2 regions of the Stenotrophomonas genospecies 3 genome follow, and region 2 is predicted to be linked to the other one. Evidence: predicted binding sites of a transcription regulator. Region 2 holds the regulator's gene; the other holds the start of a gene.

Region 1 (14,580 bases), on a different contig from region 2:
GGAAAAGCCCCGCGCAAGCGGGGCTTTTTCGTTACTGTGTCGCCAGGGCCAGCGGGAAGCGACGCAATGACCAGGATGTCAGCGTGAAGGGCGAGACAGTCGTGCGGATCACCCTGTGGGTGCTGTGGAGCCTGTGGGGCATCGCCTGCCTGGTACTGCTGCTGGGTGCGGCTGCCAATACCCTGGCGTCGCGCACGCAGACGGTGCCGCTGGTGCTGAGTCCTGGCGCAACCGCCCAGATCACCGTCTACCGCCTCATCGATGACCATCTGCGGCTGCGCCTGCGCTATGCCGCAGACGGTACAGAGGCTGACCCCGAGGTGCTGCTGCGCATCGAAACTCCGACCGATCAGGGAGACTTCCGTGCAGGGGAGCGTTCGGGAGTGGCCGGGCAGGGCATCAATCGCGCGCTGGCTTCGGTTGAGTCCAGCGGCCCAACGGCGTTCTACTTTGGCTATGGCCGCGGCGACGCATTGCCACGCGGCCGCTCATGGCTACGGGTAACCGTGCTGGAGGTGGACCCGGCGCTGGCGGGGCGCGCGGCCACCGTCGAGCTGCAGCCGCCACTGGACCTGTTGAAGCTGACTGACCTGGATTATGTCTGGTTGTGGCCGTTCTTCTTCTGGAAAGTGGCGGCACTGCTCCTGTTGATTCCAGGGGCTGCCTTGGCGGTGTTCACGTTCACTTTGCGGCGCTGGCAGCACCGGGCTTCGAAGCAGGCGGATTCAGCAGTGGGTACGGATTGATCGATTCGCCCTTCCACCACTGTTTCTCCGGTCCCAGCACGTGCACCTCGAAATGCAGGTGCGGGGCCTCAGCGCTGGCGTTGCCGGTACTGCCCACGTAACCGATCACCTCCCCGCGCCTGATCACCTGCTTTTCGGTCAGGCCATCGGCATAGCGCTGCAGGTGCGCGTAGTAGTAGCACCAGCGTCCGCTGGGCTCGAACTGGTAGATCGTCAGCCCGCCACGCTCGCTGTTGAACAGTTTTTCCACGGTGCCATCGGCCACCGCCAGCACCGGCGTGCCGGCGGTGGCCATGATGTCGATGGCATCGTGCACGCGGCCCTCGCTGCGTGCATCGGTGAACGTGTCGCGCAGCTGGGACGCCTGGATGCCCTGCACCGGCAGCAGCAGACCGGCTGGCGCATCCGCAGTCCGCGCGGCTGACGGTGCGGTGGCGGCGGGGGCAGGGGCCGTGCCGAGCGGCGCTACGGATTCCTTGGCCGGCGCCACAGCTGCTGCCGGTTGTGCTTCCGGCAGCGAGGCGGCTACCGGCTCGCCTGCATCGGGGCGCAGCCACCAGCCGGCCCCCAGTCCCAGCAGAACACCCAGCGCGATCAGCTGCGAAAGACGCATCGGCTCACTCCTGCATCACCACGGGGACGGAGGTATCCACCGCATCGGCCACGCGCAGCGCATCCCAGTTGGTCATGCGCACGCAGCCATGTGACTCGGTCTTGCCGACATGGCCGGGCTCGGGCGTGCCATGCAGGCCGTAGTGTGGCTTGGACAGGTCGATCCAGACCCGGCCGACCGGATTGTTCGGGCCCGGCGGCAGTGTCGCCTTCTTTTCGCCCTTGCGCGCATCCCAGAACAGCTTGGGGTTGTAGTGGAACGGCGGGTCGCGATACACGCCCAGGATCTTCCATTCGCCGATCGGCAGCGGATCATGCTGGCTGCCGGAGGAAACCGGCACCTGAGCGATCACCTTGCCCTGCGCATCCAGCAGCTGCAGGCTGGAATCGGACTTGTCGACGACCACCTTGGCCGCCTTCGGTAGCGGCGATGGTGCGATATTGGGCACCTGGATGCGGTTGCCCGCCTTGCTCATATCCACGCCCGGATTGAGCAGCTTCAACAGCTCAGGGGATGCGTGGAAGCGTTCGCCCAGCGACTCTTCGACGTTGTTGAAGCCCAGCGATTTCAGTTTGGCCTGTGCGGCGGGGCCCTTCGGCACCGCCTGGAACGGCCCGGCGACATCCTCGCTGGTCAGCGTGTAGCTGGCCAGGGGGGTGACCTTATCAGCCTGCAGGGCCTGCCAGGTCGCGTCGTCCAGTTCACCGGTGACGGTCAGGCCGTGCGCCGCCTGGAAACCAGACACCGCGCGCCGCTGGTTGCTGCCCACTTCACCGTCGATCTGGCCGGGCGAGAAATTCGCACGATCCAGCAGCACCTGGGCATGCAGGGCGGAACGTGCTGCGGTGTCCGGTCCGGCCTTCTCGGCAATGGGGGCGGGCAGTCCAGGCGGCGGTGCCTGCGCGAACGCCGGCGATGCCAGCAGCGAGAGAGCGAGCAGGATGGATCGGTACACGGGTAATGGCATTGGGAACTCCAGCAGATGACGCCACCACCTTGCCTGCAGGCCGCGCCGAGCCGCCGTGAAAGAGATCTGACGTCTGCATGAGCAGTCGGGTCGTTGCGCCACCGTCCCCGCGCGGGTGCCGCCGGCCAAGGGCTCACCAAGGTGAATGGTGCCCCACGCCGTTGGCGGTTGGCGATCAAGATTGCCTGGCGGGCCGCCGATAACGCCACATCCCCCCGTTTTGGATCTACCGATGAACTACTTGAGGAACGTCAGGGTTGCCTGGCGTCTTGGGCTGGGCTTTGGCCTGTTGCTGCTGCTGGTTGCCGCCGTGGTGGCCACCGGCGCCACCGCCAGTGTCGTGCAGAAGCGCGCGATGCAGCAGGTGGTCGACGTCAGCGTAGCCAAGGTGCGCCTGTTGTCGCAGATGCTCGATGCCAACAACCAGATGATGGTGGTGCGTCGCGAGATGCTGATCCGCCAGGGCGACGACCGTGGCCACGACGAGCAGCGCATCGCCGATCTGGTAAAGCGCTACGAGGCCAGCTGGACCGCCTATCAGGCGCTGCCCAGCGACGCCGACGGCAAGGCCATCGCTGAAACCATCGCCGCCAAGCGTGCCATTGCGCGTCCACTCAACAAGCAGACCAGCGAACTGATGGAGCAGGGCGACTACCCGGGCGCCGTAGCGCTGACCCTGGGCCCGGTGCAGGAAGCGGCAAACGGCTGGAACAAGGCGCTGTCCGATGGCGTGGACTTCGAAGAGAAGGAAAGCCGTGAGGCAGCCGCCGAGGCGATCCGTCTGGGCGAGCGCAGCCTGCTGCAGCTGCTGGTGCTGGGCGGCGTCGCGCTGCTGGTGGGCATCGGTGCCTCGGTGATGATCGGCCGCAGCCTGACCGGCCCGCTGGCCCGCGCGGTGAACCTGGCCGAGCGCCTGTCCAAGGGCCAGCTGGACCAGGAGTTCCGCCTTGGTGGCCGTGACGAACTGACCCAGCTGGGCGAGGCGATGGCCAGCGTGCGGCAGAGCGTGCAGGCGGCGATCGGCGCGCAGCTGCAGATGGCCGAACAGCATGAGGCCGGTGCGATCCGCTATCGCATGGACGCCAGTGCGTTCCCCGGTGATTTCGGCCGCATGGTGCAGGCCACCAACAGCCTGGTCGAATCGCACGTCCAGGTGGAGCTGCTGATGGCCGAGGTGATGCAGCGCTACGCCATCGGTGACCTCAGCCGTGATCTGCCGGACTACCCGGGCGAGAAGGGCACACTGACCCGCACCCTGGCGGCGGTGAAGCAGAGCCTGATGGCGATCAACGCGCAGATCGATGAACTGGCCCGCGCCGCACGCGCCGGTGATTTCAGCATGCGTGGCGATGCCGCAGCGTTCCAGTACCAGTTCAAGGCGATGGTCGAGCACCTCAACGGCATGATGGCCAGTTCGCAGGCCAGCATCGCCGACGTCTCCGACGTGCTGCGTGCAATCTCGCACGGCGACCTGACCGCACGCATGGAGGGCGAGTACGACGGTGTGTTCGCGCGCATGCGCGACGACGCCAACACCACCACCGCACAGCTGACCGGCATCGTGCGGGGCATCCAGGTGGCCGCCGACAGCATCAACAACGCAGCGCAGGAACTGGCCGCCGGCAACAACGACCTGTCGCGCCGCACCGAGCAGCAGGCCGCCAACCTGGAAGAGGCCGCAGCATCGATGGAGGAGCTGACCTCCACCGTGCGCCAGAATGCCGAGCTGGCCCGTCAGGCCGACAGCGAAGCGCATGCCGCCGGTGCCGCAGTGCGCGAGACCGAGCAGGCAATGGCACAGATGGCATCGGTGATGGGCGAGATCGATCAGTCATCGGCACGCATCTCGGAGATCTCCACGGTGATCGACGGCATCGCGTTCCAGACCAACATCCTGGCGCTGAATGCTGCGGTGGAAGCCGCCCGTGCGGGCGAGCAGGGCCGTGGGTTTGCCGTGGTTGCCAGCGAAGTGCGCACGCTCGCACAGCGTGCCGGTGTCGCCGCCAAGGAGATCAAGGAACTGATCGAAGATGCCGCTGCGAAGGTGAAGAGCGGCCTGGCAGTGACGGTCGAATCGGAAGCCGCGATCGCGCGCGTAGCCCAGGCAAGTTCGCGCACCACCCAGCTGATGAGCGACATCGCAGCGGCCAGCAAGGAACAGGCCGCCGGTATCGAGCAGGTCAACCAGGTGGTGGTGCAGATGGACCAGGTGACCCAGCAGAACGCTGCGCTGGTGGAAGAAGCCACCGCGGCGAGCCGCGCGCTGGAAGAACAGGCGCATGCGCTGACCACGTCGGTTTCGGTGTTCAAGGTGGAGCAGGGCGCGCGCATGCCCATCATGCCTGCGCAGGCGGCGTAAGCAACCTGCGACTGGATGTTGGACGGCGCCCTGCATGCGCTCCCGCGTGCAGGGCGTCGATGCGCGCAACCGGTCCGTGCCGTTGGCTAGCGCCCGCGCGCGGCGCGTTCGATCAGCCAGCCGGCTGCGTACAGCAACAGCAGTGTTGGCGGAAGCAGCACTGCATACGCGGTCGACCAGGGTTTGCCGTACAGCAGGCTGCCTGCGCCGATGGCATCGAGTGCGGCGGACTGTAGGGTGATGGGAAGCGCCATCAGGATATAGGTGCCCTTCGGGTCCGCGTCCGACTGCGCGCCGTGAACCAGCCATGCGGTCAACAGCAGGTAGACCACGCAAAGCGCAAGACCGGTCCAGCTCAGTAATCGCCGCATCTTCATTCGCATGCCTCCGTTCAACGGACGTCGAAGCGAGCCTGCAGAGGCAGGCTCACATTCCGCAGCAGATCCCTGACCACCACCTGCGCAGTCCATGTGCCTTTCGGATCACTGGCCTCGGCCACGAACTTCAGGTGCAGGTTGGCCATGTACAACAGGGTTGGCGGGCCGGGCAGGGCAGTGGTGAAACAGGGAACATCGCGTTCGTCGATACTGGTACTGCCGTCCGGACGTAGCATGCGCAGATCGCAGTGCACCTTGGGTACGCGGTTCTCGTCCAGTTGCGGGTTGGACAGGAATGTCAGCAAGAACAATTCACCGCCCAGGTGGACTTCGTTGGCCTCGGTAAAACCGGGAGTGGTCTCCGGTGGGGTTTCCCACTTGGCCTGCCAGTCGGCATCGGAGGTAACCAGCAGCGATGCAGCAAAGCCACCGCTGGATTTCATAGCACCGGTCTCCGGCATCGCCTTGCCGTCCCCGTTTATCCAACCATCGCTGGCGGAGCTGTTCAGTGGCAGCATCATGGCCATCATGGCCAGCGCGTAGGTCCATCGCATCAACGGCTCTCCTTGGCAGCCGCGTTCCGCGGCAGAGCGGGCAGTATTGCTCAACCTTGCCCGGCAAAGCAGCCGGAGAGCCGGAGCAGAGTTTCCGTTGCCTGCCGATGTGGGTGATGCTTGTCAGCAAAGGAGGTGACATGGGAATCGGGAGCGAGGAAAAGCCGGGCTGTGATTCAGCATCGGCTGCGCCGCAGCACGTGCTGATGCTGCCCGGCCTGGATGGCTCCGGCAGGCTGTCCACCCCGTTTCTGCCAGCACTTCAGGCTCATGGGCTGACGACGCAGGCGATTACGCTGCCTGCGCAGGGAGGGCAGGATCACGCCACGCTGGCCCAACGGCTGTGGTCGCAGCTGCCCGGCCATCCCTTCATCCTGCTTGCCGAGTCCTTCTCGGGCCCGTTGGCAGTTGAACTGGCCACACGACACCCTACCGGGCTGCGCGGACTGGTGCTTGCCTCGACCTTTGCGCGTCGGCCGGTGCCATTGCCGGCAGCCAGCGCAGCCCTGCTGTCGCCGGCTTGGCCTCTGCCTCCCGTGGCGTTGCTGGCGCGCCTGCTGCTGGGGCGGTGGCGCACCCGCGAGCACCTGTCGATGCTGCGCGATGTGCCCGCCCGGATTCCGGCGGCCACATTGCGGCAACGCGCCGCAGCGACCCTGCGCGTCGACGTACGCGCATTGCTGCCGGCAATCGACGTGCCGACGCTGTGCCTGCACGCGTGCCATGACCGCCTGCTGTGGCCACCCAGTGTGGCAGAACTGCAGGCCCTTTTGCCGGATGCCCGGCATGTTTCGCTGGAAGGACCGCATCTGCTGCTGCAGGCACGCGCTGACGCAGCCGCAGCCGAAGTTGCCGCGTGGATGAGGACGCTGTCGCCCTGATCGAAGGACTCAGCCCCGCGCGCGGGTACGTGCTGCCTTCTTCGCCGCCACCTTGCGCACGGTCTTCTTTGCCGCACGGGTTTTCGCTGCCTTCTTCGCCGCAGCGCTACGCGAGGCGGGAGTGCTGGACTTCTTGGCCACCGTCTTCTTTGTCGCCTTCTTTGTGGCTGTCTTGCGAGCCGGTGCCTTCTTTGCCGCCGCCTTCTTCGCAGGGGCCTTCTTCGCTGCCGTCTTGGGTGTGGCCTTCTTTGTAGCGGACTTCCTGGCAGGCGCCTTCTTGGCAGCCTTCTTGCGGGTCGCCTTCTTCGTACCCTTGCGCGCGCTGCCGCCACGCTTCCCACCACCATCCTGCTTGTTCACGGTCGCCCAGGCAATGCGCTCGGCCGTGCCTTCGCTGGCACCGCGCTCGCGCTCGCTTTCCTCGATGTGCTCGGCCTGACGCTTCTGTTTATCGGAATATGCGGATTTGTCACCACGGGGCATGACAGTTCTCCTGTTGTTGTAGTCAGGCCAGCAGGCGCAGCTTGGGTTCGCGCGCCCACTGGCGGGTGGCGGCCGCTGCCAGGAATGCCTTGGCGTCTTCCGCTTCGACGATGCCGGCGTCGTTGCCGACCCTTGCCGCCTTCAGCAGCGTCTGGCCGCCCGCATCGCTGGCGATGGCCTTCAGGTGCGCCCACGCCTGGCTGACGAACTCAAGGGCAGCGCTCTCTTTCGACAACGCCTTTGATGCCTCTACGCTCAGCACCACGGCCACCGCATCGAACACGGCCGATGGCGTGCCGGCCAGTTGCCCATCGGCGGCCTGTACGCTGCCGTCACTGAGCGTGGCGCCTCCCACTTTTGGTGCGACCAGCTTCACGTCTGCACCTGCTTTCCTGGCTGCTTTGCTCAGGCTGGCAATGATGCGAGCGTCGGAGCCTTCATCGAAAAGGATGCCGATGCAGCGACCCTGCAGGGTAGGCTTGTTGCGCCCGATCACGCGTACCTCGGGAGCGGGGGGCATGTCCCGCACCGGGGTGGCAGTCGGCGCGGGGGCGGGGAGTGCAGCCAACGCCAACCCGTCGGCCACGCGCTGTGCCAGTGAGTCGTCGATATTGCGCAGGTGGCTGACGGTACGCACCCGCACCTTCAGCGTTTCCACCTTGGACAACTCGAACACCAGCGCCGATGCCAGATGGGCCTGTTCCGGCTTTTCAAGGCTGCGGAAGAACATGCGCGCCTGGCTGTAGTGGTCGGCGAAGCTCTCCGCGCGGGTCCGCCCCTTGCGACCGTCGTCCGCAGTGGCGTGGCTACGGAAGCCGCTCGGGGTCTCGCGTGGTGTGTCGTCCTGCAGCGAGCTGGGATCGTAGGCCACCCGGCCCTTGGGAACCTGCATCTGCATGTGGCCGTCGCGCTGATGATTGGCAAACGGGCACTTCGGAGCATTCACCGGGATCTGGTGGAAGTTCGGCCCGCCGAGACGCAGCAACTGCGTGTCGAGGTAGGAGAACAGACGACCCTGCAGCAGCGGGTCGTTGCTGAAGTCGATGCCCGGTGGCACGTTGGCTGGGCAGAACGCAACCTGCTCGGTCTCGGCGAAGAAGTTGTCCGGCCAGCGGTCCAGCACCATGCGGCCGATGACCTGCAACGGCACCAGCGATTCGGGAATGATCTTGGTCGGGTCCAGATGATCGAACGGGAATGCGTCGGCCTCTTCTTCCGTGAACAGCTGCACTGCCAGTTCCCATTCGGGGAAATCGCCGCGCTGGATCGCCTCGAACAGGTCCCGGCGATGGAAGTCATTGTCGGCCGACTGCAGCTTCAGCGCTTCGTCCCAGACCGTTGACTGGATGCCCAGCTTCGGCCGCCAGTGGAACTTGACGAAGGTCGACTCACCTGCCTCGTTCAGCAGGCGGAAGCTGTGCACGCCGAAGCCTTCGATCATGCGCAGCGAACGCGGAATGGCACGGTCGCTCATTGCCCACATGATCATGTGCATCGACTCGGGCATGAGCGAGATGAAATCCCAGAAGGTGTCGTGGGCCGTGGCCGCCTGCGGGAAGGCACGGTCCGGTTCCATCTTCACCGCGTGTACCAGGTCCGGGAATTTCATGGCGTCCTGGATGAAGAACACCGGGATGTTGTTGCCGACCAGGTCCCAGTTGCCTTCCTTGGTATAGAACTTGACCGCGAAGCCGCGCACGTCGCGCGGGGTGTCCACCGAGCCTGCGCCACCGGCTACCGACGAGAAGCGGGTGAACACGGGTGTCTTCACGCCTACCTCGGTCAGGATGCGCGCTCGGGTATGCGCCTTCAGCGATCGGGTCAGCTCGAAGTAGCCATGTGCTGCGCTGCCACGTGCGTGCACGATGCGCTCGGGAATGCGTTCGTGATCGAAGTGGGTGATCTTCTCGCGCAGGATGAAGTCCTCCAGCAGCGTGGGCCCCCGGGTTCCCTGCCGCAGGGAGTTCTGGTTGTCCGCCACCGGGATGCCCTGATCGGTGGTCATCACCGGATGGCTGGCCCCGGCCTGCTGGTGCAGTTCATCACCGTCGCCCCGGTAGTGGTTTTCGGCGTGGGTGGTTGCGCGCTTGCCGGTCGGCTTGCTGGCGGCCATGGACGTTGGCTCCGGATGATCTGAAAGAGAACCACGACACTGGAACCGAGCCCGTTAAACCGAGGTCCGGCAAAGGTGAACGTACAGGCAAAAGCAGGCTCGGGTATGCTTGCCCCATGCGAGTCGAGCCCGCCGACATCGAAGCCCTGTTCGACGCCATCCCGGATGTGCTGTTCTTCATCAAGGACCTTCAGGGGCGTTACACCCACGTCAACCAGACCATGCTGCGGCGGCTGGGCCTGCGCGCGCGCAAGGACGTGATCGGGCGTACCGCGGCTGAAATCTACCCGACCGGCCTCAGCGCGGACTACGTCGACCAGGACGCCCGCGTGCTGTCCGGTGAGGTGATCGAGAACCTGATGGAGCTGCACCTGTTCGCCAACCGCGAACCGGGCTGGTGCCTGACCTGCAAGCGCCCGCTGGTGGTCGATGGGGCCATCGAGGGCCTGATCGGCATATCCCGCGACCTCGGCCAGAAGGACAGCCTGGGCACCCAATACGAGCAGCTGCGGCTGGCCCTGGCCCACCTCAATGCGCACTACGCCGAGAACGTGCGCATGCAGACCCTGCTGGACATCACCGGCTTCTCGCTGTCGAAGCTGGAGCGCAGCTTCCGCAAGGTGTTCCAGATGACCCCGCAGCAGGTGCTGACCCGACTGCGGATCCAGATGGCCATGCACCTGCTGCACGGTGACGACAGCATCGCCTGCATCGGCCAGGCCTGCGGTTTCAGCGACCAGAGCGCCTTTACCCGCAAGTTCAAGGCTGAAACCGGTTTCTCGCCGCGCGCCTACCGGGCCCGTATTGGTGGCAACGTCGGCGAGCCGGCGCTGGCCTGAGCCGCCTGCTGCGCTGTGCCTATCCCCGTGGGCACGGGACAGGGTAAGGTGTCGCCCCTGTAGCCGCCGCCAGCCCTGCCGATGCCCAACTCGATTCCGACCGCTTCGCCGTCCCGCCTCGGGCACTCGCTCAAGCCCCGCCAGCTGATCATGATGGGCCTGGGCAGCGCCATCGGCGCCGGCCTCTTCCTCGGCTCGGGCGTGGGTGTACAGGCGGCCGGCCCGGCGGTTCTGGTGTCGTATCTGGTCGCTGGTGCGCTGGTGATCATCGTGATGAACGCACTGGGCGAGATGGCGGCGGCCAAGCCGACCAGTGGCGCGTTCTCGGTCTATGCCGCTGATGCCATGGGAGCCACCGCCGGCGCCACCGTGGGCTGGCTGTGGTGGGTGCAGCTGGTGATCGTGATCGCCGCCGAGGCGGTAGGCGCGGCCGGGCTTCTTGCCACGGTCTGGCCGGCGATACCGGTACCGATGGCGGCACTGGCCTTCATGCTGTTCTTCACCGCGATCAACCTGCTGGGAGTGAAGAACTTCGGCGAGTTCGAATTCTGGTTCGCCATCCTCAAGGTGGTGGCGATCCTGGCCTTCATCGCCATCGGCGTGGCGCTGCTGATGGGCTGGCTGCCGCAGGTGACCTCGCCGGGCCTGAGCAACTTCACCGAGCATGGCGGCTTCGCGCCGAAGGGGCTGGCCGGTATTGGCGCGGCACTGCTGGTTGTCGTTTTTGCCTTTGGCGGGACCGAGATCGTAGCCGTCGCTGCGGCCGAAACCGAAGATCCCGAGCGCAGCATTGCCCGTGCCATCCGCACCGTGGCCTGGCGCATCCTGGTGTTCTACATCGGCTCGCTGAGCGTGATCATCGCCGTGGTGCCGTGGACCAGCGAGGCGCTGAAGTCGCCGTTCGCTGCGGTGCTGGATATTGCCCGCATCCCGGGCGCGGGTACGGCCATCACCCTGATCGCGGTGATCGCGCTGCTGTCGGCGCTCAATGCCAACCTCTACGGCGCCTCGCGCATGATGTTTTCGCTGGCGCAGCGCCGCGAAGCCCCGGCCGTGCTCGGCTGGACCGACCCGCGCCAGGTGCCGGTGATCGCCGTGCTGGCCAGCGTGCTGTTCGGCTTTGCCGCCACGGTGATGGAACTGCTGTTCCCGGACCGGGTACTGCCGGTGCTGCTGAACATCGTCGGTTCCACCTGCCTGCTGGTCTGGACGCTGTCGCTGGTTTCGCAGCTGGTGCTGCGCCGCCGCGCCGACCGCCTCGGCACCCGCCTGCCGTTCCGCATGGCCGGCTTCCCGTGGCTGACCGTCTGTGCGCTGGCGATCCTGGCACTGATCTTCGGCCTGCTGCTGAGCGAAGCGCACACCCGCCTGCAGTTCCTGTCGATGGTGGCGCTGACCGCCACGATCGCCGCCGGCAGCGCCATCGCGCGGCGCATGCGCGAGGCGTGACTGAAGCTGCCGGCCAGCGGCCGGCACTACCACGGGGGCTGCACATCTGCCGTGCCATCCTGATCGTGTGGGCCGTCATCGGCCCGTCGACCGGGAGTACCGCATGCTGCGCAGTCGCCCCTTCCTGATGTTTACCGGCCAGGCCGAGGCCGCCCTGGCCCTGTACGCCGAGGCCTTCGCCGATTTCCGCCTGCTGGCAATGCAGCGCCATCCGGACGGCGCCGGTGCCGGCGTGCCCGGGCAGGTCCGACAGGCCATCTTCCTGCTCGGTGGCACCCACTACCTGTGCTTTGACAGCCTGGACGTGCACGATTTCACCTTCTCACCGTCGATCTCGCTGTTCGTGGAGTGCTCCGGCGCCGAGCAGTTCGAGCGTGCCGCACGCGTGCTGGGTGAGGGCGGCCATTGGTTGATGCCGGTGGGTGACTACGATTTCAGCAACCGCTACGGCTGGGTGCAGGACCGCTTCGGTGTCTCGTGGCAGTTGAGCCTGGGGCAGATGCCGGATCCGTGATCGGATGTTTGTGGGTGTGGACCTTGGTCCACACGCGCTTATGAAAACGGCCCGCTTGCGCGGGCCGTTCTGTTTACCGATGCAGCGAGGAATCAAGCCTCGACTTCATCATCCTTGTAGGCATCGACCGGGATGCAGGCGCACATCACGTTCTTGTCGCCGTACACATTGTCGACACGGGCCACCGGCGGCCAGTACTTGCTCTGCTTCAGGCTGGCCAGCGGGAAGGCGGCCAGTTCGCGCGGGTAGGCGTGGGTCCACTCGCTCGCGGTCACCGCGGTGGCAGTGTGCGGTGCGTTCTTCAGCGGGTTGTCTTCGCGGTCCAGGCGGCCGTCTTCTATCGCGGTGATCTCTTCGCGGATCTGGATCATCGCGTCGATGAAGCGATCCAGCTCGTGCAGCGACTCGCTCTCGGTCGGCTCGACCATCAGCGTGCCGGCCACCGGGAAGCTCAGGGTCGGGGCGTGGAAGCCGAAGTCGATCAGGCGCTTGGCCACGTCCTCGGCGCCGATGCCGCTGGTCTTCTCCAGCGGGCGCACGTCCAGGATGCACTCGTGTGCCACCAGGCCGTTGCGGCCGGTGTAGAGGGTCTTGAAGTGCGGGGCCAGGCGCTTGGCGATGTAGTTGGCGTTGAGCTGCGCGACCTGGGTGGCCTTGCGCAGGCCGTCGCGGCCCATCATCGCGATGTACATCCAGCTGATCGGCAGAATCGAGGCGCTGCCGAAGCTGGCAGCGCTGACCATGCCGACCGGGCCGTTGTCACCCAGCTTGCCCGGCAGGAACGGGGCCAGGTGCTCCTTGACCGCGCACGGGCCGACGCCCGGGCCGCCACCACCGTGCGGGATGCAGAAGGTCTTGTGCAGGTTCAGGTGCGAAACATCCGAACCCCACTTGCCCGGCTTGGCCACGCCGACCAGGGCGTTCATGTTGGCACCGTCGGTGTACACCTGGCCGCCGTGCTTGTGGATGATCTCGCAGATCTCCACCACCTCCTCCTCGAACACGCCGTGCGTGGACGGGTAGGTCATCATGATCGCGGCCAGGCGGTCGCTGTACTTCTCGGCGTTGAGGCGGATGTCCTCGACGTCGACGTTGCCGTTGGCATCGGTCTTGGTCACCACCACCTTCATGCCGCACATCTGTGCCGAGGCCGGGTTGGTGCCGTGCGCCGAGTCCGGAATCAGGCAGATATCGCGATGTTCCTCACCGCGCGAGCGGTGGTAGGCGCGGATCGCCAGCAGGCCGGCGTACTCGCCCTGCGCGCCGGAGTTCGGCTGCAGGCTGACCGCGTCGTAGCCGGTGCATTCGACCAGCATCGCTTCCAGCGTGTCGATCAGTTCCTTGTAGCCCAGCGCCTGGTCGGCCGGCACCAGCGGGTGGATCTGCGAGAACTCCGGCCAGGTCACCGGGATCATCTCGGCGGTGGCGTTGAGCTTCATGGTGCACGAGCCCAGCGGGATCATCGTGCGGTCCATTGCCAGGTCCTTGTCGGCCAGCGAACGCAGGTAGCGCAGCAGTTCGTGCTCGCTGTGGTGGGTGTTGAACACCGGGTGGGTCAGGAATGCGGACTGGCGCAGCAGGCCGGCCGGCAGGGCATCGGCGGTGCTGGCATCCAGCGCGTCGACGTCCAGCGTGGCACCGAACACGGCAGCCACGGCCACGATGTCGGCGCGGGTGGTGGTTTCGTCCAGGCTGATGCCGACCGAGTCGCTGTCGATCGCGCGCAGGTTGTAGCCGGCGGCGCGGGCCTTGGCGTGGATCTCATCGGCGTGCACGCCGGTGACATGCAGGGTGTCGAAGAAGTCGCCACCGACCTGCACGCCTGCATTGCGCAGCGCTGCGGCCAGGATCGAGGCCAGGCGATGGGTGCGGCGGGCAATGCGGGTCAGGCCTTCCGGGCCGTGGTAGACGGCGTACATCGACGCCATCACCGCCAGCAGCACCTGTGCAGTACAGATGTTGGAGGTGGCCTTCTCGCGACGGATGTGCTGCTCGCGGGTCTGCAGGGTCAGGCGGTAGGCCGGGTTGCCCTGGGCATCGACCGAGACGCCGATCAGGCGGCCCGGCATCGAACGCTTGTAGGCGTCACGGCAGGCCATGAACGCGGCGTGCGGGCCGCCAAAGCCGAACGGCACGCCGAAACGCTGGCTGTTGCCGACCACGATGTCCGCGCCCCATTCGCCGGGCGCGGCCAGCAGGGTCAGGGCCAGCAGGTCGGTGGCCACGGCCACCAGGCCCCCGCGTGCGTGCACGGCATCGACCAGCGCCTTGTAGTCGCCGACCTGGCCGAAGGTGTCCGGGTACTGCAACAGCAGGCCGAAGGCTTCCGCTTCCAGCGCTTCGGCCGGGGTGCCGACGCGCAGCACGATGCCCATGGGCTCGGCGCGGGTACGCAGCAGTTCCAGCGTCTGCGGGTGCACGGCGTCGTGCACGAAGAAGGTGTCCGACTTCGACTTGGCCGAACGCTTGGCCAGGGTCATCGCTTCGGCGGCGGCAGTGGCTTCGTCCAGCAGCGAGGCGTTGGCGATTTCCATGCCGGTGAGGTCGGCGCACAGGGTCTGGAAGTTGATCAGCGCTTCCATGCGGCCCTGCGAGATTTCCGCCTGGTACGGGGTGTAGGCGGTGTACCAGGCCGGGTTTTCCAGGATGTTGCGCAGGATCACGTTCGGCGTGTGGGTACCGTAG
Region 2 (14,580 bases):
TGGCATCCAGCAGGATCATCGGGCGCTGGCTGACCCGGGCGACGCCACGGAACAGGTCGTTGGAGATCTGGCAGATGCGCGCGGTATCGGGCGGTTCGATCTGCGAATCGGTGAGGTTGGCGACATCTTCCACTGCCGATACGCGCAGGCCGATGGTCTCGCCGTCTTCCTCCAGCACCACGATGCGGGTCTGTGAGTCGTCTTCGGCGGCCGCGGCGCCCAGGTGCAGGCCAAGGTCCATCACCGGTACCACCTGGCCACGCAGGTTCATGATGCCCAGCATGGCCGGCGCAGTGCCGCGCAACGGCAGCAGCGGCACTGGCAGCACCACTTCCTGCACTTTCAGCAGTTCCAGTGCATAGGCCTGGGTGCCGCAGCGCAGGCGCAGCCAGCGCGAGGTGCGCTCGCCGGCGCGTCGGTTCTGTGGATGCGGGCTGCTGGCGGGCCGATGTGCTTGTGCCTGCAGCTCCTGCCAGCTGCTCGGGCGGTTGCCTGCTGGCGCGTCCACGGCCACGCGCGGTGGCGGCGCGGCATCGGTGCGTGCAACTGGAGCGGGTGCTGCGACCACGGCCGCTGGTGGCGCAGGAACGTCCTCGCCGCCGGCAGCGGCCTCGAACGCGGCCTCCAGACCGGGGCTGTCGGTGTGGGCGAGTCGATGGCTGTCGGCCGGATCGGTCTCGTAGATCACTTCGTCCGGCAGGTCGTCCCATGTAGGTTCTGGGCCGGACTTGGCGATGGCGGGAGCAGGGGCCGTCTCGTGGATCACCTCGTCAGGCAGGTCATCCCAGGTCGGTTCGCGCTCGGGGGCGGCGACAGGCATTGCAGCGGCCTCGAAGGCGGCCTCCAGTGCTGCGTCGTCCTCTGCCGCGGCAGCAGCAACAGTCTCCGTTTCGTAGATCACTTCGGCGGGCAGATCGTCCCAGGTGGGTTCGCGCTCAGCCGTTGCGGCCGCGTCGAAGGCGGCTTCGAGTGCGGCGTTGTCGACGGCAGGCGCAGCGGCGACGGTCTCGGTTTCGTAGATCACCTCGGCCGGCAGGTCATCCCAGGTCGGCTCGCGTTCGGCGTCGGCTGCAATTGCGGGGGACGCTTCGTCGCTCGCCGGCGGCGGTGCAGGCGGTGGTGCCGCGGCGATCGCTTCGCCCAGCAGTTCGTCCAGGTAGTCGTCCAGTACACCGGTGCTGTTCATGCGGCCTGCTCCAGAGCGCGGGCATCCTCGCCGAGGATCCAGTTCAGCGCGCGGCGATAGGCGGCCAGGCCGCGGCCCGGGTAATCCTCACCAACGCTCGGCAGGGTCAGGCCGGCGGCGTTGCTGATGCGGGTGTCGATCGGAATCGCGTCTTCCCACACACGGGTGCCGTGACGATCCTGCATCGTGCGCAGCGACTCGTTGCCGGCGCGGGTGCGGCGGTCGAACAGGGTCGGCAGGATCGAGCTCGGCAGCGGGCGGCGGCGCGAGCGTTCGACCATCTCGCCGGTGCGGACCATGCCATCCAGGCCATGCAGGGCCAGCGGCTCGGCCTGGGTGGGGATGATCAGGCGATCGGCGGCGGCCAGCGCATTGATCATCAACAGGCCGAGGGTGGGCGCGCAGTCCAGCAGGATGTAGTCGTGCTGGCCCTGGTGGCGCGCAAGCGCATTCTGCAGCGCCAGGCCAAGGCCAGGCTGGTTGGCGCTGCGGCGTTCCAGCGTGGCCAGCGCGGACTGTGCGCAGACATAGTCCAGGCCATGGATGCTGCTGGCATGGCACAGGCTGGAAAGATCGGCGGGCGGGGCGCCGAACAGCTCCAGCACGCCAGCCGGCGGCGGGTCTACCGGTACGCCGAACGCGCGGCTGAGCGAGGCATGCGGATCGAGGTCGATCAGCAGCACGCGATGGCCAAGTGCGGCCAGTCCGCGGCCGAGGGCGAGGGTGGTGGTGGTCTTGCCGACTCCGCCCTTCTGGTTGGCGACTGCCCAGATGCGCATCGGATTACTCCTTCATTGCCGGGGGAACGGCGGCGCCGACGCGGCTGCCAGCCGGCACCGGCGGCAACTTCACCGGTGCGATGGGGGAGGTGGGGGCGGTAGCCGGAGTTGCCGCGGCTTGTTCGGTATCGGAGTTCCGGGTGGCGCCGGTGGCTGCGTTCAGGCGCTGGCCGAGTGGGTCCACCGAGTGCGAGGTGTCGGCCAGGATGATGACCATCACCCGGCGGTTGCGGTTGCGGCCCTGCGCGCTGTCGTTCTCTTCGCGCGGGCGGAACTGGCCGTAGCCGACCATCGCCAGCCGCGACGGCTGCACGCCCTGGTCGGCGAACAGGTGCACCACGCTGGCCGCGCGCCCGGCCGACAGTTCCCAGTTCGACGGGAAGGTGGCGGTGGCGATCGGCACGTTGTCGGTGTGGCCTTCCACGCGCACGCTGTTGGGCACGTCGCGCAGGACCTCGGCCAGGCTGGCCAGGGTCTGCCGCGCATGCACGTCCAGCGCCGCCGAGCCGGTGGGGAACAGGATGTCGCTGTTGATCTCGACTTCGATCCACAGCTCGGTGCGGCGCACGCTGATCATGCCGCGGTCGATCAGCGGCGCGAGCGCGGCGGTCAGGCGGTCGGCGATGCTGTTGAGCTGGCGCTCGGCGCGCGCGATCTGCTCCTGGTTGTGCACCGAAACAGGCATGCGCATCTGCGAGGTCATCGACGGCAGCAGGGTCGGGTCGTGCGACGGCGCAGGCGCCGAGGGCCCGATCTTGGTGCCGGACTTGATCACCGAGGGGCTGTCCCAGCCGCCACCCTGCACCTGCTTGTTGCCGACCTGTACCGGATTGATCGTGCGCGGCGCGCCCCCGAAGGCATCGGTCAGTGCGTCGGCCATGATCCGGTACTTGCCTTCGTTCACCGAGGAAATCGCGTACATGACCACGAAGAAGGCGAGCAGCAGCGTCATCAGGTCGGCATAGGGGATCGCCCATGCTTCGTGGTTGGCGTGCTCTTCGTGGTGCTTGCGGCGGGCCATGTCAGTGCAGGAAGCCGGAGAGGTTGGTTTCGATGTTGCGCGGGTTCTCGCCCTGGGCGATCGAGATCAGGCCTTCAATGACCATTTCGCGGTCGCGGGTGTTGTGCGAGATCACACTCTTGAGCTTGGCGGCCACCGGCAGGAACAGCAGGTTGGCCGAGGCGATGCCGTAGATGGTGGCGGTGAACGCTGCGGCGATGCCGTGGCCGAGCTTGCTCGGATCGGCCAGGTTCTTCATCACCGCGATCAGGCCAAGCACGGCACCGATGATGCCCAGCGTTGGTGCATAGATGCCCATCGCTTCGAAGACCTTGGCACCGGCCTGGTCCTGGTGTTCCTGGCTGCCCAGTTCGATTTCCAGCATGTGCCGCATCGATTCGGGTTCGACGCCGTCCACCAGCAGCTGCAGGCCCTTGCGCAGGAACGGGTCCTGCTGTGCTTCCACCTGCGATTCCAGGCCCAGCAGGCCCTGGCGGCGGGCGATGTTGCTCCACTCGACGATCTGCTGGATCAGTTCGCGGCGATCGCTGTGCGGCGGGCGCACGACCCAGCGCACGATCTTGAAGGCATGCTTGAACACCGCCGGCGAGGTGTGCAGCAGGATCGCGGCGACGGTGCCGACGATGACGATCACGAACGCCGCAGGCGACCACAACGACGCCAGGCCGGCGCCCTTGAGGATGCTGCCGCCGACCAGCGAGGCCAGGGCGAGAAAGAGTCCAATGAGGCTGAGTCTATCCATGGTTCCGGTATCGGCGTGTATGAATGGGACTTGAGACACCGGTAGATCGCGTACAGACGGTAGTCACAGTTTTCGGGGCGCCGGGCATGGCCCGGCGGGGTTCATCGCAGCCCGTCCACGTCCAGGATCAGCGCCATGCGACCATCGCCGATCAAGGTTGCACCGGCATAACCGCGCAGGCCGCGCAGCGCTTTCGGCAGCGGCTTGATGACCACTTCCTCACGCCCGCGTACCTGGTCCACGACCAGCCCGAAGCGCGCTTCGCCAGCCTGCAGCACCACGATGGTCAGCAGCGGCGAGGCGGCCGGCGTCACATCCAGCCACTGGCGCAGATCGACCAGCGGCAGCGTGTGCGAGCGGCGGTCGAGCACGGCACGGCCATCGAACCAGCCCAGCGAGGTGCGCGGCGCGTGCAGCACTTCCATCACGCGGGCCAGCGGCAGCGCATAGACGTCCTCGCCGGCCTGCACCAGCAGGGTCGGCAGGATCGCCAGGGTCAGCGGCACGCGGATCAGGAAGCGGCTGCCACGGCCCAGTTCCGACTGGATCTGGATCTGGCCGCTCAGTTCGCGGATGCGTGACTGCACCACGTCCATGCCGACGCCACGACCGGAGATGTCGGTGACCTGCTGCTTGGTCGAGAAGCCGGGCAGGAACACCAGGTGCAGGCACTCCTCGCTGCTCAGGCGCGCGGCGGCTTCCGGATCGATCAGGCCCTTCTCGCGCGCCTTGGCACGCAGCTTTTCCGGGTCGATGCCGGCGCCATCGTCCTGCACTTCGATGCTGACGTAGTCGCCTTCCTGCTGTGCGGACAGGCGCACATGGCCCATCCGTGGCTTGCCCTGTGCCTCGCGCAGGTCGGGCATTTCCACGCCATGGTCGATGGCGTTGCGGACCAGGTGCACCAGCGGGTCGGCCAGCGCTTCGACCAGGTTGCGGTCGAGCTCGGTCTCCGCGCCGATCAGTTCCAGGTCCACTTCCTTCTTCAGCGAGCGGGCGACGTCGCGGGCAACCTTGGGGAAGCGCGAGAACACCTTGCCCACCGGCTGCATGCGGGTGCGCATCACTGCCGACTGCAGGCGGGCGGTGGCGATATCCAGCGTGGACACGGCGCGGTCCAGCTCTTCATCGCGCAGGCGTGCACGCAGGGTCTTGAGCCGATTGCGTGACAGCACCAGTTCGCCGATCAGGTTGACGATCGCGTCCAGGCGCTTGGTGTCCACGCGCACGGTATGTTCGGCCTCGGCCAGCGGCTTGGCGGCCGGCTTCGCCACCGGTGCCGGTGCGGCGACCGGGCGCGGCGCTGCGATCGGTGCCGGTGCCACCACGGCCGCAGGCTTGGTGCCCGGTGCGGCGCCACCGTGCAGCTGGTCGAGCAGGGCTTCGAACTCGTCTTCGCTGATCAGTCCGTCGTCGGCCTTCTTCGCTGGCGCGACCGCGGTCGGCGCGTTGCCACCATGCAGCTGGTCGAGCAGCGCCTCGAATTCGTCGTCGGTGATCAGGTCGCTGCCACCCGCGGTGGGTGCTGCTGCGGCGGCGGGTGCAGCCACGGCACCGCCGTGCACGTCGAACTGTGCGATCAGGTCCGGCGGCGCATAGCCCGGCTCGGTGCCGGAGGAAACCGCGTCCAGCATCGACTGCAGGTAGTCCAGCGATTGCTGGGCCGCGTCGAAGTGGTGGGCCTGCAGCACGGCCTGGCCGGCACGTGCGGCGCCCAGCGCCTCTTCAGCGGCATGGCACAGCTCTACCATGGCGGTGACGCCGAGGAAGCCGGCGCCGCCCTTGAGCGTGTGGTAGCCGCGGAACACCGCGTTGAGCTGGTCGCTGTCCTGCGGTGCCTGCTCCAGCGACACCAGCTGTTCGCCGAGGCGATCCAGGATCTCCTGCGCCTCGATGATGAAATCGGCAGTGATGTCGTCGGATACCGCGCTCATGCTTACAGCCCCAGATCCGACAACAGGTCGTCGGCGTCGTTCTGCGAGACCGCGTGGCGGTCCAGTCCCTTCAGTGCCGGCCCGGCCAGTTCCGGGTCGGTGCGATGCTGTTCCGGCGGCAGGCCGAGCGCGCCGAAGCCTTCGTGCACGCGGCGGACGATGCCGACCACGCGACGGATGATCTGCCCGGTCAGGTCCTGGTAGCTCTGGGTCAGGGCGATCTCGGTCAGGTTGTGGCGGATGCGCTCGAGCTGCGCGTCCTGGCCCGGCTGCAGGCCTTCAGCGCGCAGCTGTTCGGTCAGGCTGCGGCATTCCTCGGCCAGGTCCAGGGTGCGGTGCGTGGCCTGTTCGGTCATCGCCACCACGTGGTCCAGTCGCGCGCAGGCGTCGTCCAGTTCGCCGGCTTCGCTCGGCACGGTCGGCAGTTCGCCCAGCGCCTGTCCCAGCTCGCGGGCCAGCCGCGAGAGGCCGCTCATCATCGGCTGCGTGCGCAGCGCGACCAGCCCGTCGATGCGCTGCCGCCAGGCGGCCTCGTCACCGGATTCGAGCGCGTCCAGGGCCTCCTGCAGGCGCAGGGCGAGGGCGTTCTTGTCGACCGTGGTATCCATCAGGCGCTGGCCGCCAGGCGTTCGAAGATCTTGCCGAGCTTCTCTTCCAGCGTCTGCGCGGTGAACGGCTTGATGATGTAGCCGTTCACACCGCTCTGGGCGGCTTCGATGATCTGCTCGCGCTTGGCTTCTGCCGTGACCATCAGCACCGGCAGGGTCTTCAGCTTGGCATCGGCACGGATCGCCTTGAGCAGCTCGATGCCGGTCATCACCGGCATGTTCCAGTCGGTGACCACGAAATCGAACGGCTGGCTCTGCAGCAGCGACAGCGCGGCATGCCCGTCCTCGGCTTCGGCGGTATTGGTGAAGCCCAGATCGCCCAGCAGGTTCTTGACGATTCGACGCATGGTCGAGAAGTCGTCGACGATCAGGATGCGCATGTTCTTGTTCAAAGCAGAATTCCTTTGTTGTTCATTCCGGACGACCGGGGGCAGCCGCCTCGGGGATGTTCATTCTTCGAGGCCTGCGTCGGCAGCCTCGAACAGCTTCAGCCGGCCACGCAGGCGCAGTACCGCCTGGCCGTGGATCTGGCAGACCCGCGACTCGCTCACGCCGAGCACCGCGCCGATCTCCTTCAGGTTCAGTTCCTGCTCGTAGTACAGCGAGAGCACCAGTTGTTCGCGCTCGGGCAGGTGGCCGATGGCCTTGCCCAGCTCGCGACCGAACTCGCCGCGCTCCAGTACCTGCTGCGGGGTCGGCCCGCCCTGGGCGACGGTGTCCAGCTCGCCCTGGTCCTCGATGCGCGATTCCAGGCTCAGCACCTGGCCACGTGCAGCGTCTTCCATCAGCCGCAGGTACTCGGGCAGCGGCATCTCCATCGCGGCGGCCACTTCAGTGGCGCTGGCGGCACGGCCACTGCTCTGTTCCAGGCGGCGGATGGTGGCGGCGGCATCACGTGCACGCCGGTGCACCGAGCGCGGGACCCAGTCACCACGGCGGATCTCGTCGATCATCGAACCACGGATGCGGATCGAGGCGTAGGTCTCAAAAGAAGCACCCTGGTCGGCGTCATAGCTGCGCGAGGCTTCGATCAGGCCCATCATGCCGGCCTGGATCAGGTCGTCGACCTCGACGCTGGCCGGCAGGCGCGCGGCCAGGTGGTGGGCGATGCGCCGCACCAGGTCCGAATGCTGGGCGATGACTTCGTTCGCCGCCGAGCGCTGCACTTCCCTGTACTGGGCTGCGCCTTTCATGCCGTCACCCCACGCTGCTTGAGGATGCGTTCGAGGAAGAACTCGACGCCGCCACGCGGTTCGGTCGGCGCCTGCCAGCGCGCGGTACGGCGCGCGATCTCGGTGATCGCCAGCGCCGCCGGGCTGGACGGATAGGCCTTCACCACCGGCTGCTGGCGCTGCACCGACAGGCGCAGCCAATCGTCCTGCGGCACGCAGCCCAGGTAGTTCAGCGAGACATCGGCAAGGAACTTCTCGCAGACGCGGGTCAGCTTCTCGTACAGCACGCGGCCCTCGTTGGGGTCGCGCACCATGTTGGCCACCACCTGGATGCGGTCCACGCCACGCTCGCGCGACAGCACCTTGATCAGTGCGTAGGCGTCGGTGATCGAGGCCGGCTCGTCACAGACCACCACCACGGTGTCCTGTGCGGCCTGGCAGAAGGTCAGCACGCCATCGGTGATGCCCGCGGCAGTGTCCACCACCATGATGTCCAGCTCGCGCTCCAGTTCGGAGAACACGTTGACCAGGCCAACGTGCTCGGCCGGGGCCAGCTCGGCCATGTGGCGGCGGCCGGATGCGGCCGGGACCACCAGCACGCCGTTCGGGCCTTCGACGATGACGTCATCCAGCGTGCAGCGGCCGGCGACCAGGTCGGCCAGCGTAAAGGTGGGGTTCAGGCCCAGGATCACGTCGATGTTGGCCAGGCCGAGGTCGGCGTCCAGCAGCAGCGTGCGCTTGCCCATGCCAGCCAGCGCCACGGCCAGGTTGGCCGACACATTCGTCTTGCCCACGCCGCCCTTGCCGCCAGTGACCGCAATGGTGCGCACAGGGCCGAGCGGCTCGCTGCGGGTGGCCGACAGCGGGAAGGTCTTGGTCAGCTTGGCGTACTCACGCGACGGCATGGTTCAACTCCGGGTTGCAGGGCATATCGGCCGCGCGGCGCAAATCTTCAAGGCGAAGTACAAGATTGGCTGCACTGGCCCGGTGCAGGTCCTCCGGGACGTCCTGGCCATCGGTCACCCAGGTGATCGGCAGGGCATGATCCACGGCCACCGACAGGGCGTTGCCGAAGCGGCCGGTCTCGTCCAGCTTGCTCAGTACCAGACCCTGCAGGTTGGCGGCGCCGAAGCGGCGGACCACCTCGTCCATGTCGCCGAAGCTGGTGTTGGCCGGCAGCACCAGCAGGGTGCGGACCTGGCGCGCGGCACGCAGCCACTGCAGCTGGGCGGCCAGTGCGCGGTCGCGCGGGCCCAGGCCGGCGGTGTCGATCAGCACCAGCTTGTAGTCCTTCAAGCGTTCCAGCAGCTGGTCCAGGTCGGTGCCGCTGTTGGCCTCATGCACCGCGATGCCGAGCTGGCGGCCGTAGCCGTACAGCTGCTCGCGGGCACCGATGCGGGTGGTGTCGGTGGTGACCAGGGCCACGTCACGCGGCGCGTGCTTCTCGGCGAAGCGCGAGGCCAGCTTGGCGATGGTGGTGGTCTTGCCAGCGCCGGTCGGGCCGACCAGGGCGATCACGCCGCCTTCTTCCAGCGGGTCGACCGGGGCGATCGGCAGCTTGCGCGAGATCAGCCCCAGCATCAGGCCACGGCCACGGTGGGCTTCGGTCTCCAGCGGGATCTGCATGGCCACGTCGCGGGCGAGGCCGGCATCGAAGCCATACTCGTCCATCAGGTCCAGCGCGGTGGCGCGCACCGGGCAGCCGCGCAGGCGCTCGTCGGTGAAGCGGTTCATCTCGCGCTCGATCACATGGCGCATGCCGGCCACTTCCTGGCGCAGCTGGCGGATCTCGGCGTCGTCCTGGGCCACCAGGGTCAGTGCCGGGGCTGGGGCCAGCACGGGGGCAGCGCCGGTTTCGTCGCTGGCTTCGACCGGTGCCGGTTCGCTGGCGACGATCCCGGGTTGCGCTTCGGTCACGGCAGCGGTCGGCAGCGGCGGCGGCTGCACGGCCGACGCCGCGCTTTCGTGATGCGTCTCGTGCGGCGGGTCGATCTGGAAGCGGGCGCGGTTGGCCGGTGCGGCGGTGCTGGGCGCCGGTGCGACGATGGCTTCGGCGAACGGAGCGAAGATCTGATCCGGCAGCGCCGGTTCGTTGACGGCGGCGCGTGCCAGGGTGGCGGCGAAGCCGGTGCTGCCGCGGGTCGGCACGATCTCGTCGGCGCTGTCCAAGGTGCGGCCGGTGGCGCCGACCGCAGCGCGGGCGAGGGCAGCCACGGCCGAGGTGGTTGCGGCGACCGGTTCCGGTGCCGGGGTATTGCTTCGGCGGCGGGTGACCGCGGCGATCACCGCGTCGGCGGCGGTGCGCGGCTTCGGCGCCGGTGGCGGAGCGATGTCACGACGCGAGGCTTCCAGTGCACGCTGCACGGCGCTCTCATCGTAGTTGGCGGCGGCGACGATCTCGATGCCTTCCTCGATCCGGCGGTTGGACAGGATCACGGCGTCAGGACCATGTTCCTTGCGCACCAGGTTCATGGCCGAGCGCATGTCGGCGGCGACGAATCGTTTGATTTTCATGCTGTGGTCACGGGACGAAGACGGCGGGGTGGCGGTCGGAGAACTCGGGTGGTCGGTGGTCTGCACGGTGCGGGTTCCCCTTGGTATCGGTCTGTTGCGTTGGTTCGAAAGTGGTGTCTGTTTTCTGGCGCATCGGAGGGCGGCGTCAGCTGATCGTTCCGACCAGCTTCAGGCGCTTGTCCTCCGGCACCTCGCTGTAGGCCAGGACCGACAGCGACGGAACGCTGTGGCGGACCAGGCGGGCCAGCGCGGCACGGACCGGGCCAGGTACCAGCACGACCGCGGGCTCGTTGCGGGCTTCCTGCTTGCTGACACATTCGGCCAGGCTCTGGTGCAGTCGCTCAGCGAGTCCGGGTTCCAGCGCGGCGCCGTTGCCCTGCGTGGACTCCTGCAAGACACGTTCCAATTGTGGGTTGAGCGTGAACACCGGCAGCTCCGCCGACATTCCGGCGATCTCCTGCACGATGAAACGACCCAGCGCGGTGCGCACCGCGGCGGTCAGTACGGCCGGGTCCTGGCTGTTCGGAGCGTGTTCGACCAGCGCTTCGGCGATCTTGCGCAGCTGGCGGATCGGAATGCGTTCGATCAGCAGGTTCTGCAACACGCGCACCACCGCCGACAGCGGCAGCGCCTTCGGCGTCAGATCTTCGACGAGCTTGGGCGCGCTCTTGGCCAGGTTGGCCAGCAGGTGCTGCACTTCCTCGTGGCCGAGCAGCTCGGGTGCGTGCTCGCGGATCAGGTGCGACAGATGAGTGGCGACCACGGTGGCTGGATCGACCACGGTATAGCCCAGCGTTTCAGCCTGAGCACGCTGGTGCGGTTGGATCCAGGTGGCATCCAGGCCGAACGCGGGGTCCTTGCCGGCGATGCCTTCCAGCGCGCCGAGGGCGCTGCCCGGGTCCAGCGCCAGTTCGCGGTCGGGGTGGATCTCGGCGGTGGCCACCGGTACGCCGTGCACCAGCACGCGGTAGCCGTTGGCCGGCAGTTCCAGGTTGTCGCGGATGTGCACCGACGGGATCAGGAAACCGACGTCCTGGGTCAACTTGCGCCGCACACCCTTGATGCGTGCCATCAGTTCGCCGCCCTGGTTGCTGTCCACCAGCGGAATCAGCCGATAGCCGACCTCCAGGCCCAGCGGATCGACCGGGCGCAGTTCGTCCCAGCTCAGTTCGGCAGTCGGAGCCGGCGCGGCCGGGCGGCCGAGTGCGTTGAGCGCGGCAGCGTCATTGCCTGCGGCTGCCGGATCGGTGGCCGCGGCCTTGCCCTTGCGGTAGACCTTCCAGGCGATGAAGCCGAGGATCGCGGACAGCGTCAGGAAAGCGACGTTGGGCATGCCCGGCACCAGGCCGACCACGCCAATGATGCCGGCGGTGATCGCCAGCGCGCGGTACTGGCCGAACACCTGGCCGGTCATGGCCTGGGCCATGTCCTGCGAACGCGAGGCGCGGGTGACCAGCATGGCCACGGCGCTGGAGACCAGCAGCGCCGGCAGCTGCGCCACCAGGCCATCACCAATCGACAGCAGGGTGTAGGTGGCAGCGGCATCGCCGAACGGCATGCCATGCTGCAGCACGCCTACGGCCAGGCCGCCGAGCATGTTGATGAACAGGATCAGGATGCCGGCAATGGCATCACCACGGATGAACTTGCTGGCACCGTCCATCGCGCCGTAGAAATCGGCTTCCTCGCGGACTTCCTCGCGGCGCAGCTTGGCTTCTTCACGCGTCAGCAAACCGGCATTGAGGTCGGCGTCGATCGCCATCTGCTTGCCGGGCATGGCGTCGAGGATGAAGCGCGCGGTCACTTCCGAGACGCGGCCGGCGCCCTTGGTGATGACCACGAAGTTGATGATGGTCAGGATCGCGAACACCACGATGCCGACCGCGTAGTTGCCGCCGATCACGAACTCGCCGAAGGCGGCAATGACCTTGCCCGCGGCGTCATGGCCGTTCTGGCCGTTCAGCAGGATGACGCGGGTGGAGGCGACGTTCAGCGCCAGCCGCAGCATGGTGGTGATCAGCAGCACGATCGGGAAGATCGTGAAGTCCAGCGGGCGCTTCACGTAGACCACCGCCAGCAGCACCATCAGCGAGATGGCGATGTTGAAGGTGAACAGGGCATCGAGCACCGGTGCGGCCAGCGGCACCACGACCATGGCCAGCAGGGCCAGCACGATCAGCGGTGCGCCAAGGCCCTGGCGGATCATTTCCAGCGCGCGGCGGGTGTTGAAACCGGTGGAGGGCTGGGCGCTCACGGGCGGCCTCCCTTGCCGAATTCATCCACCTGGATGTGCGGGGCGTCCGGCATCGGGCCAGTGCGCCAGGCGCGCAGCTGGTAGACGTAGGACAGGACCTGGGCGACGGCCGAATACAGTCTCACGGGGATTTCCTTTCCAAGTTGGCCTTCCCGATACAAGGCGCGTGCCAAAGGCGGGGCGGAGATGATCGCCACCTTGTTGCCGTCGGCCACTTCACGGATGCGCAGGGCGGTCTCATCCACACCCAGGGCGACCACTTTGGGGGCGTTCATGGCGCCGCCCTCGTACTTAAGGGCGACCGCGTAGTGGGTGGGGTTGACCACCACCACGTCGGCAGTGGGCACCGCCTCCATCATCCGGCGGTTGGCCATCTGCTGCTGCAGCTGGCGGATGCGGCCCTTGACCTCGGGGCTGCCCTCGCTTTCCTTCATTTCCCGGCGCAGCTCTTCACGCGTCATCTTCAGCTTGCGCATCCAGTTCCAGCGCTGGTAGGGCGCATCGATGGCCGCCAGCACCAGCATCGCGCCGGCGGTGGCCAGCAGCAGGCGCAGGGTGAAGCCGAGGCCGTCGGTGATGGCGGTCTCCAGCGGGTGGTGGATCAGCCCGCGCAGGGTGTCGAAGCCGGTCCACACCACCAGCCCGGCGGCAACGCCGACAAAAGCCACGCGCAACAACGACTTGGTGAACTCGGCGATGGCTTCCGGGCCATACAGGCGCTTGAGCCCGCTCATCGGGTTCATGCGGTTGAAGTCGGGCATCATCGCCTTCTGCGACCAGCGCAGGCCGCCCATCACCAGCGGGGCGACGAAGCTGGCCAGCAGGCAGACCAGCACCAGCGGCGCGATCACCAGCATGAACTGCAGCAGCAGGTCGCCGAAGTGGCCGAACAGTTCCTTCGGGTTCTGCCGCAGGCTCTGCTCTGGGCTGAGTGCATGCTTCATCCAGGCGCTTGCACCACGGCCGATCGAGCCGCTCATGGCCATCACCGCCAGTACGCCGGCGCCGAACACGGCGGCCGTGCCGAGCTCGCGCGAGCTCGGCAGGTTGCCCTGTTCACGGGCGTCGCGCAGGCGTTTTTCGGTAGGTTGTTCGGTCTTTTCGCCGGCGGATTCGTTCTCGGACATCACGGGCACTGCGGCAGGGGATGCCGGGGTGCGTGCAAGAAGTGTGCCGTGATGGGTTCATGTGCCAACCAAGGTTGGCATCTACCAGAGCAGGTGCAGGTGGGAGCGCAGCCTGGATTTACCCCGGCGGGTGCTGCGTCGGCGGGTTCTGCGCCAGTTCCACCCGAGGCCGGGGCAGGTCATGCAGCTGCATGAAGCGCGCCGCATCCACCGGGCGGCCGAGCAGGTAGCCCTGCAGGTAATCGCAGCCCAGCCGCTCCAGGTAGGCGCGCTGCGCGGCGGTTTCCACGCCTTCGGCCACGATGTCCATGTCCAGCGCGTGGCCCAGCGCCACGATCGCCGAGACGATCACCACGTCCTCGGCGCTGTGCTCCAGGTCGCGTACGAAGGCGTGGTCGATCTTGATTTCGGTGGCCGGCAACCGCTTCAGGTACAGCAGGCTGGAATAGCCGGTGCCGAAGTCATCGATGGAGATGCCCACGCCCAGTGCCGACAACGCCTGCAGCAGGCGCAGGCTGGTATCGGTATCGCGCATCACCGTGCTTTCGGTGATCTCCAGCACCAGGTGGCGTGGAGCAATGTCGTAGCGTTCGATCACTTCACGCACATCCTGCAGCAGGTGCGGCGAGCTGAACTGCACCGGCGACAGGTTCACCGACATCGACCAGCCCTCGTGGCCGGCATCGTGCCAGCGCCGCAGCTGCTGGCAGGCTTGGTCCAGCGCCCAGCGCCCGATCTCATTGATCGCACCGCTGCGTTCGGCCAGCCGGATGAAGCGGTCCGGCGGGATCAGGCCATGCTCCGGATGGCGCCAGCGGATCAGCGCTTCGGCACCGGCCACCTTCTGCGTGGCTACCTGGATCTTCGGCTGGTAGTGCAGGAACAGCTGCTCGCTGCCGATGGCCCGGCGCAGGTCGGCCAGCAGCCGGAACTGTTGTTCGGCGCTGTCATTCATCCAGTCGGCGAACAGCACGAAGGCGTTGCGTCCGGATTCCTTGGCCTGGTACATCGCTGCATCGGCAAAGGCCATCAGCTGCCGCTCGCTGGCAGCGTGATCCGGACAGATCGCCACGCCGATGCTGGCGGTCACCTGCAGTTCGTTGTCGGCCAGCAACGGCCCGCTGCCGACCGCCTGCAGGATGCGCCGGGCCAGAGTCGGCAGGTCCTCGTCGTGCTCGATGCGCACCACCAGCACGAATTCGTCACCGCCCAGACGGGCCAGCATGTCGTTGGGCCGAAGCAG

Evidence for each region. Region 2 encodes FliA, which starts transcription of late flagellar genes. Its sites were predicted from a motif close to TAAAGTTTNNCNNNCNNNGGCCGATAA; they were not measured.
Region 1: a site for FliA is predicted at 2,503-2,529, ahead of ACX9OT_RS09505 (methyl-accepting chemotaxis protein). Genes of this name have one in related genera too.

What each region holds. Positions count from the first base shown of each region.
Region 1 is NZ_JBTMUR010000006.1:6,150-20,729, reverse strand. Features, by position in the region: gene ACX9OT_RS09520 (hypothetical protein) at 84-746, shown strand; gene ACX9OT_RS09515 (M23 family metallopeptidase) at 682-1,359, opposite strand; gene ACX9OT_RS09510 (L,D-transpeptidase family protein) at 1,364-2,326, opposite strand; gene ACX9OT_RS09505 (methyl-accepting chemotaxis protein) at 2,559-4,685, shown strand; gene ACX9OT_RS09500 (hypothetical protein) at 4,772-5,062, opposite strand; gene ACX9OT_RS09495 (hypothetical protein) at 5,077-5,670, opposite strand; gene ACX9OT_RS09490 (alpha/beta fold hydrolase) at 5,757-6,497, shown strand; gene ACX9OT_RS09485 (hypothetical protein) at 6,507-6,980, opposite strand; gene ACX9OT_RS09480 (catalase) at 7,003-9,093, opposite strand; gene ACX9OT_RS09475 (AraC family transcriptional regulator) at 9,210-9,932, shown strand; gene ACX9OT_RS09470 (amino acid permease) at 10,014-11,381, shown strand; gene ACX9OT_RS09465 (VOC family protein) at 11,485-11,895, shown strand; gene gcvP (aminomethyl-transferring glycine dehydrogenase) at 11,988-14,580, opposite strand, start outside.
Region 2 is NZ_JBTMUR010000017.1:43,169-57,748, forward strand. Features, by position in the region: gene ACX9OT_RS19330 (chemotaxis protein CheW) at 1-1,186, opposite strand, end outside; gene ACX9OT_RS19335 (ParA family protein) at 1,183-1,965, opposite strand; gene motD (flagellar motor protein MotD) at 1,970-2,986, opposite strand; gene ACX9OT_RS19345 (flagellar motor protein) at 2,988-3,728, opposite strand; gene ACX9OT_RS19350 (chemotaxis protein CheA) at 3,830-5,662, opposite strand; gene ACX9OT_RS19355 (protein phosphatase CheZ) at 5,665-6,270, opposite strand; gene cheY (chemotaxis response regulator CheY) at 6,270-6,662, opposite strand; gene ACX9OT_RS19365 (RNA polymerase sigma factor FliA) at 6,720-7,463, opposite strand; gene ACX9OT_RS19370 (MinD/ParA family ATP-binding protein) at 7,460-8,347, opposite strand; gene flhF (flagellar biosynthesis GTPase FlhF) at 8,334-9,956, opposite strand; gene flhA (flagellar biosynthesis protein FlhA) at 10,102-12,162, opposite strand; gene flhB (flagellar biosynthesis protein FlhB) at 12,207-13,337, opposite strand; gene ACX9OT_RS19390 (putative bifunctional diguanylate cyclase/phosphodiesterase) at 13,456-14,580, opposite strand, start outside.